Regions from separate parts of the Pseudarthrobacter sp. HLT1-3 genome, predicted to be linked through region 1. Evidence: riboswitches for the same ligand, from Rfam matches in the RefSeq annotation. Region 1 holds a riboswitch; the other holds the start of a gene.
What was found. Region 1 has a riboswitch for glycine ahead of AC50X9_RS02755 (hypothetical protein). Riboswitches for the same ligand answer to the same signal wherever they lie in the genome.
Positions count from the first base shown of each region.

Region 1 (3,398 bases):
CTCCCCTATTTGTCCTGGCTGGTGTTCGCCTCGTCCCTGAACCTGTGGGCGGCGCTGAACAATTAGGGACCACGACTGGGCCCTCAAGAAGCAGGAGCGTTAGGGAATCAGCATTCGACGACGTTGACGGCGAGGCCGCCCATGGCGGTTTCCTTGTATTTGGAGCTCATGTCCTTGCCGGTTTCGCGCATGGTGATGATGACTTCGTCGAGGGAGACGCGGTGGGTGCCGTCGCCCCAGAGGGCCATTTTGGCGGCGTTGATGGCTTTCGCGGCGGCGATCGCGTTGCGTTCGATGCAGGGGATCTGCACGAGCCCGCCGATCGGGTCGCAGGTCAGGCCGAGGTTGTGTTCCATCGCGATTTCCGCGGCGTTTTCGACCTGCTGCGGGGTGCCGCCCATGACTTCGGCCAGGCCCGCGGCGGCCATCGAGGACGCCGAGCCGACCTCGCCCTGGCAGCCGACCTCGGCCCCGGAGATCGAGGCCTGTTCCTTGTAGAGCACCCCGATCGCCGCGGCGGTCAGCAGGAACTTCACCACGACGTCGTCACGGTCGGTTTGGGTGGCTTTGTCCATGCCGGGGGCGAAGTGCAGTGCGTAGTAGAGCACGGCGGGGATGATCCCGGCGGCGCCGTTGGTCGGGGCGGTCACGACGCGCCCGCCGGAGGCGTTTTCCTCGTTCACGGCCAGCGCGATCAGGTTCACCCATTCCTGCCAGTACTTCGGGTCCCGGTCCTTGTCCTCCTTCAGGAGCCGGTCGTGCCAGTCCGGTGCCCGGCGGCGGACCTTCAGCCCGCCCGGGAGCAGGCCCTCGCGGCCCAGGCTGACCTGGACGCAGGCCTCCATCACGGAGTAAATGTGCAGCAGCCCCTCCCGGATCTGGGCTTCGGTGCGGGAGGCGCGTTCGTTGATGAACATGATCTCCCCGATCGAGAGGCCCTTGGCCTGGCAGCGGCCCAGCAGTTCCGCGGCGGTCCGGAACGGCAGCGGGAGTTCCTTCTTGGATTCATCGAGTTCCTTCAGCGCCGCGTCCTCCTCGCCCTCGCGGACGATGAACCCGCCGCCCACGGAGAAGAACGTCGCCGTGTGCAGCACCGCACCGGCGGCGTCGGAGACCGTGAACGTCATCCCGTTGGTGTGCCGCGGCAGGATCGTCAGCGGCCGCAGCACCATGTCCTGCACCCCGTACGGCAGCGCCACCCCCGCACCGGCCCCGGCGAGTTGCAGGGTGCCGGTCTCCGCGATCGCCGCGAGGCGTTGCTCCACCTCCGCCGGCAGGATCAGCTCCGGGTGGAAGCCTTCCAGGCCCAGCAGGATCGCCGTCATCGTGCCGTGCCCGTGCCCGGTCGCGGCCAGCGACCCGTACAGATCCACCCGCAGTCCCGCCACCCGGTCCAGCACACCGGAGGCCTTCAACTCCTCAGCGAACACCGCCGCGGCCCGCATCGGACCGACAGTGTGCGAACTGGACGGCCCAATCCCGATGGAAAAAAGATCGAAGACTCCAACAGCCATGGTGAATACCTTTAGTGAGAACAACTTGTGCGAACGACGGCGGCGGACTACCGGTCAACGGCCGGGGTGGTACCGGTTCCGGTCCCCCAAGAACCGGGACCGGTACCACGTTGAGGGCTACTCCGGCAGCGGGATCTTGAGATCCGCGGGACCGGGGTAGAGAGAGTGGGCGGCGAAGCCGGTGCCCGGCTTGGTGGCCGATGAGCTCGCAGTGGTGTCGACGTCGGCCTGGCGGCGGGCGGCAGTGTGGCGGGCGCTGGTGACGCGGGCGCCGGTGGGGCGGGCGGCAGTGACGGGGGCGCTGGTGACGCGGGCGCCGGTGAGGCGGCCGGCGAATGTCGACGGGCAGGACTGGTTCGTCACGCGGGAACTCCATATTTCAGGCGGCACCAAGGGCGCCACTTTGAGTAGGGTTCCTCCCCGCTCTGTCTGTGACCTGAGAGTTTCCGCGGACCCTGATGTTGCAGAGTTCCGCTTGCACCTTCGGTGAGCCCGGTAACCGGACTGCTTTCCAGAGTTGCCTCGCCGCGGCGGTACGTGGGCCTGAGAGATTCCTGGGGAGGATTTGCTCCTACGGCGCCTGCCGAACGTACCGGCAGGACTCTCCCGCCGCAGATCAAAAGCATGTGTCTTTTGTGGGTGACACACCTCACACTGTAGCTGTTGCGTGGACCACATACCAAAATTACGCCCGCACGCAGGAAATGTTTCCTAGCCAGCAAAGTGGATGCGGCCCGGGGATCAGGTCAACCGGCCCGGACGGCCGTCCCGGCCGGAAAGGGTTTGGGTTCAGCGGGTCGCTCAGTGCGCGGGCTCAGTGCTTTGGCCACTTCACGTTGAGCAGCAGCAGTCCCAGCAGGAGCCCGTCAATGGTCATGATTGCCGCCATCAGGTAGGCCCAGCCGATCATCACGAGTTGCTCACCGCCCGCCAACTGCAGGAAGTGCGGGGGTGCATCGCAGTGCCCATGACGATCTCCTGACGTGGAATCCCCCCAGTCACTCGATAGTTCCCCCAGTGTGCCACGGCGGCGCCGAAGAGGGAACGGCATGGCCGGGTGGATATCGAGCGCTCCTGCCCGGTTGCTTCTGCCCGGACACGGCAAAGCCCGGCGTGGTCATGGGGAACACGCCGGGCTTCTGCGGTGTGGCGGGGTGCAACTGGGCGGGAACGCGTGCGGGCGGCCTCGCGGTCCGCTCCGTGCGGCGCCGCGGTCCGGCCGGCGCGGCGCCCGGGGGAGGGTCAGCGGAGCACGACGGTCCTGTTGCCCTGCAGGAAGACGCGTCCCTCGCAGTGCCAGCGGACGGCGTTGGACAGAGCTTTCCGCTCGGTGTCACGTCCGGCGGCCACGAGGTCGGCGGCTCCGAAGGTGTGGTCCACCTCTACCACCTGCTGGGAGATGATCGGGCCCTCATCCAGCTCCGCGTTGACGTAGTGGGCGGTGGCGCCGACGGTCTTCACGCCGCGGGCGTGCGCCTGGTGGTAGGGCTTGGCGCCCTTGAAGCTGGGCAGGAAGGAGTGGTGGATGTTGATGGCGCGGCCGTCCAGCCGGCGGGTGAGGTCGTCGCTGAGGACCTGCATGTAGCGGGCCAGGACCACCAGTTCGACGTCGAGCCGGTCGACGAGCTCCATCAGACGCGCTTCGGCTGCAGGCTTGGTGTCCGCTGTGACGGGCACATGGAAGAAGGGGATGCCGTGCCATTCCACGATCCCGCGGTGATCCGGATGGTTTGAGACGACGCCGACAATCTCGATGGGCAGTTCGCCGATGCGGGCGCGGAACAGCAGGTCATTGAGGCAGTGCTCGAATTTGGAGACCATGATCAGGACCCGGCGTTTCGCCGCGTGTTCGCGCAGTTGCCACTGCATGCCGAATTTGTCCGC
Region 1 is NZ_JBWZCJ010000002.1:223,340-226,737, forward strand. It holds gene AC50X9_RS02745 (TspO/MBR family protein) at 1-66, shown strand, start outside; gene AC50X9_RS02750 (L-serine ammonia-lyase) at 108-1,514, opposite strand; gene AC50X9_RS02755 (hypothetical protein) at 1,632-1,877, opposite strand; glycine riboswitch at 2,036-2,133, opposite strand; gene AC50X9_RS02760 (hypothetical protein) at 2,329-2,565, opposite strand; gene purU (formyltetrahydrofolate deformylase) at 2,757-3,398, opposite strand, start outside.

Region 2 (3,398 bases), on a different contig from region 1:
GCGGTGTTGTCGACCGCCACGAGCAGCACCGGAAACATCAGCAGCGCCAGGGCCAGCCAGTCGCGCCAGGGGGCACGCGGCGTCGGGTGCGACGGGGCGCCCGCGGCATGGAGGCGCGGGGTGCCCGCGGCGGAGCTGCCGAGGGTGCCGGTGCTGCTGCGGGTGAAGGAAGTCTCGCTCATGATCTTAACTATACCGTCTGGACGGTACAGTTAAGAAGCGGCCTGTAAAACCCCCAGCCCCGCCGCGGGGCATGATTGGAACCATGGCTAGAAAACCCGTCGCCCGCGAAGCCGTCCTTGACGCCTTCGAATCCCTGCTGATCGAGGAGGGCGAACGCGCCGCGACCCTTGATGCGGTGGCGAAGCTGGCCGGCGTCTCCAAGGGCGGGCTGCTGTACCACTTCCCGAACAAGGAAGCGATGATCTCGGTCCTTCTGGAACGGCTGGACCGGCTGCTCGCCGACGACCTCGCCGCCATGGCCGCCGCCGCGGAAGGCGCGGCCGCGTACTTCATCACGTCCTCGGTGTGGGCGGACACCCCGCTGGACCGGGCTTTCGTCGCTGCCACCCGGCTGGCGGAGGTGGCCCACCAGGAAACCCTGCGCCGGATGGCCGCCGCGCAGGCGGGCTGGCTGGAACTGCTGGCGGCCGACGTCGGGCCAGCCATGGCCAAGCCCGTCCTCTATATGGGTGACGGGCTGTACTTCAACGCCATGCTGGCGCGCGGCCCGGGCGGACCGCTGCCGGCGGTCGGTCCCGACGTCGAAAGCCTGCTCGCCGCACTCGGGCGGCTCCGCGGCTGACGCCCGGCTGGACGCCGGCCGGCTCACTGGCCGGGACCGGCTCGGCCGGCGCCGAGATCGCCGGAGACCTGCGAACTCGCAGGGTAGGGCGGTATATATCAAGCTGTCACCAACAGCTTGATATATACCGAAGTTTACGGCGACCCCGCAGCTGTCCCGCCAATTCGCGCCGGTGGCGGGACCCGCGCTTAACTCTCGCCGGGGCGGGGTCACTAGTTTGCGGACGCGGGCCGGACATAGGACAATGAGTGCTGTGACTGTTGTCACGCCAACTTAATATGCCTTTGATCTGCGGCGGGAGAGTTCTGCAAGTAGGTACAAGCAGGCGCCGTAGGAGCAAATCCTCCCCAGGAATCTCTCAGGCCCACGTACCGCCGCGGCAAGGCAACTCTGGAAAGTAGCAGGCTGTCCTCGGACATGCTGTGCTCACCGACGGTGCAAGCGGAGCCATGCGAGAGCAAGGCAGCGCGGAAACTCTCAGGTCCAATACAGAGTGGGGAGGAACCCGAATCAATGTGGCGCACCCTGCGCCGCCTTAGTTATGGAGTTCCTTGTGACTGTTACCTCAGCCTCCACGTCTTTCGTTGACCGGCACATCGGTGCCCGCCGACAGGCCGACGTCGACGCCATGTTGAAGGCTGTCGGCTACGACACCGTCGACGCGCTCGTTGACACGGCAGTACCGAAGAACATCCGGCAGGATTCCCCGCTGCAGCTCACCGAGGCCCTCAGCGAGGTCGAGGTCCTGGCCGCACTCCGCAAGCTCGCCGCCAAGAACCAGACCGCGGTCCAGATGATCGGGCAGGGCTACTACGACACGCTCACCCCGCCGGTGATCCGCCGCAACATCCTCGAGGCCCCGGCCTGGTACACCGCGTACACGCCGTACCAGCCGGAGATTTCCCAGGGCCGGCTCGAGGCGCTGCTGAACTTCCAGACCATGGTCCAGGACCTCGTTGGCCTGCCGATCGCGAACGCCTCGCTGCTGGACGAAGCCACCGCCGTCGCCGAAGCCGTGCTGATGATGCGCCGGGCCAACAAGAACAAGGCGGCGCACGACGGCAAGACCGTCCTCGACGCCGACGTTCTGCCGCAGACCATCGCGATCGTCAAGGGCCGCGCCGAGGCCCTCGGCTTCGAAGTCGAGGTCGCGGACCTGTCCCAGGGCCTGCCCGACGGCGACATCAACGGCATCGTCCTGCAGCAGCCGGGCGTCTCCGGCCGCGTCTGGGACCAGTCCGGCGTGATCGCCGCCGCCAAGGACCGCGGCGCACTCGTCACCGTGGCCGCGGACCTGCTGGCGCTGACCCTGATCACCCCTCCGGGCGAGCAGGGCGCCGACATCGCCGTCGGCTCCACCCAGCGCATGGGCGTTCCGCTGTTCTTCGGCGGCCCGCACGCCGCCTACATGGCCGTCCAGAAGGGCCTGGAACGATCCATGCCCGGCCGCCTTGTCGGCGTCTCCAAGGACAACGCCGGTGTCCCGGCGTACCGCCTCGCTCTGCAGACCCGCGAGCAGCACATCCGCCGCGAAAAGGCCACGTCCAACATCTGCACGGCGCAGGCCCTGCTGGCCATCGTGTCCTCCTTCTACGCTGTCTACCACGGCCCGGACGGACTGAAGGCCATCGCCGAGACCGCCAGCGGCCATGCCCAGACCATCGCCGCCTCGCTGAAGGCTGCGGGTCGGGACGTCCTGCACACCAGCTTCTTCGACACCGTCACCGTCTCGGTCCCGGGCAAGGCCGCGGAGATCATCGCCGCTGCCGAGGCGCGCGGCATCAACCTGCGCACCATCGACGCGGACACCGTCGGCATCTCCACGGATGAAGCCACGACGGCGGCCATCGTCGCCGACGTCGTCGCCGCGTTCGGCGCCAGCGTGACCGCCGCAGGCACGGACTCTGCGTTTGCGCTGGACGCCGCCGTCGAGCGCACCTCCGATTACCTGCAGCACCCGGTGTTCAACACGCACCGTTCCGAGACCCAGCTGCTGCGGTACATCCGCCGTCTCTCCGACCGGGACCTGTCCCTGGACCGGACCATGATCCCGCTGGGATCGTGCACCATGAAGCTGAACGCGACCGCGGAAATGGAAGCCATCTCCTGGCCGGAATTCGCGTCCATCCACCCGTTCGCCCCCGAGTCGCAGACCGCGGGCTGGCGTGAACTGATCGGGGACCTCGAAGCCCAGCTGACCGAGATCACCGGCTACGACCAGGTTTCCATCCAGCCCAACGCAGGCTCCCAGGGCGAGCTCGCCGGCCTGCTCGCGATCCGCGGCTACCACCACTCCCGCGGCGACGTCCAGCGCACCGTCTGCCTGATCCCGGCCTCCGCGCACGGCACCAACGCCGCATCGGCGGTGCTGGCCGGCATGAAGGTTGTTGTGGTGGCCACCGCCGCCGACGGCACGATCGACCACGCCGACCTGCAGGCCAAGATCGACCTGCACAAGGACGCCCTCTCGGCGATCATGATCACCTACCCGTCCACCCACGGCGTGTACGACGCCGACGTCCGCGAAGTGTGTGACTCCGTGCACGCCGCCGGCGGCCAGGTCTACGTCGACGGCGCGAACCTCAACGCCCTC
Region 2 is NZ_JBWZCJ010000037.1:4,784-8,181, reverse strand. It holds gene AC50X9_RS20030 (MFS transporter) at 1-182, opposite strand, end outside; gene AC50X9_RS20025 (TetR/AcrR family transcriptional regulator) at 266-805, shown strand; glycine riboswitch at 1,091-1,189, shown strand; glycine riboswitch at 1,191-1,307, shown strand; gene gcvP (aminomethyl-transferring glycine dehydrogenase) at 1,347-3,398, shown strand, end outside.
Region 2: another riboswitch for glycine. It lies ahead of gcvP (aminomethyl-transferring glycine dehydrogenase); the one in region 1 lies ahead of AC50X9_RS02755 (hypothetical protein).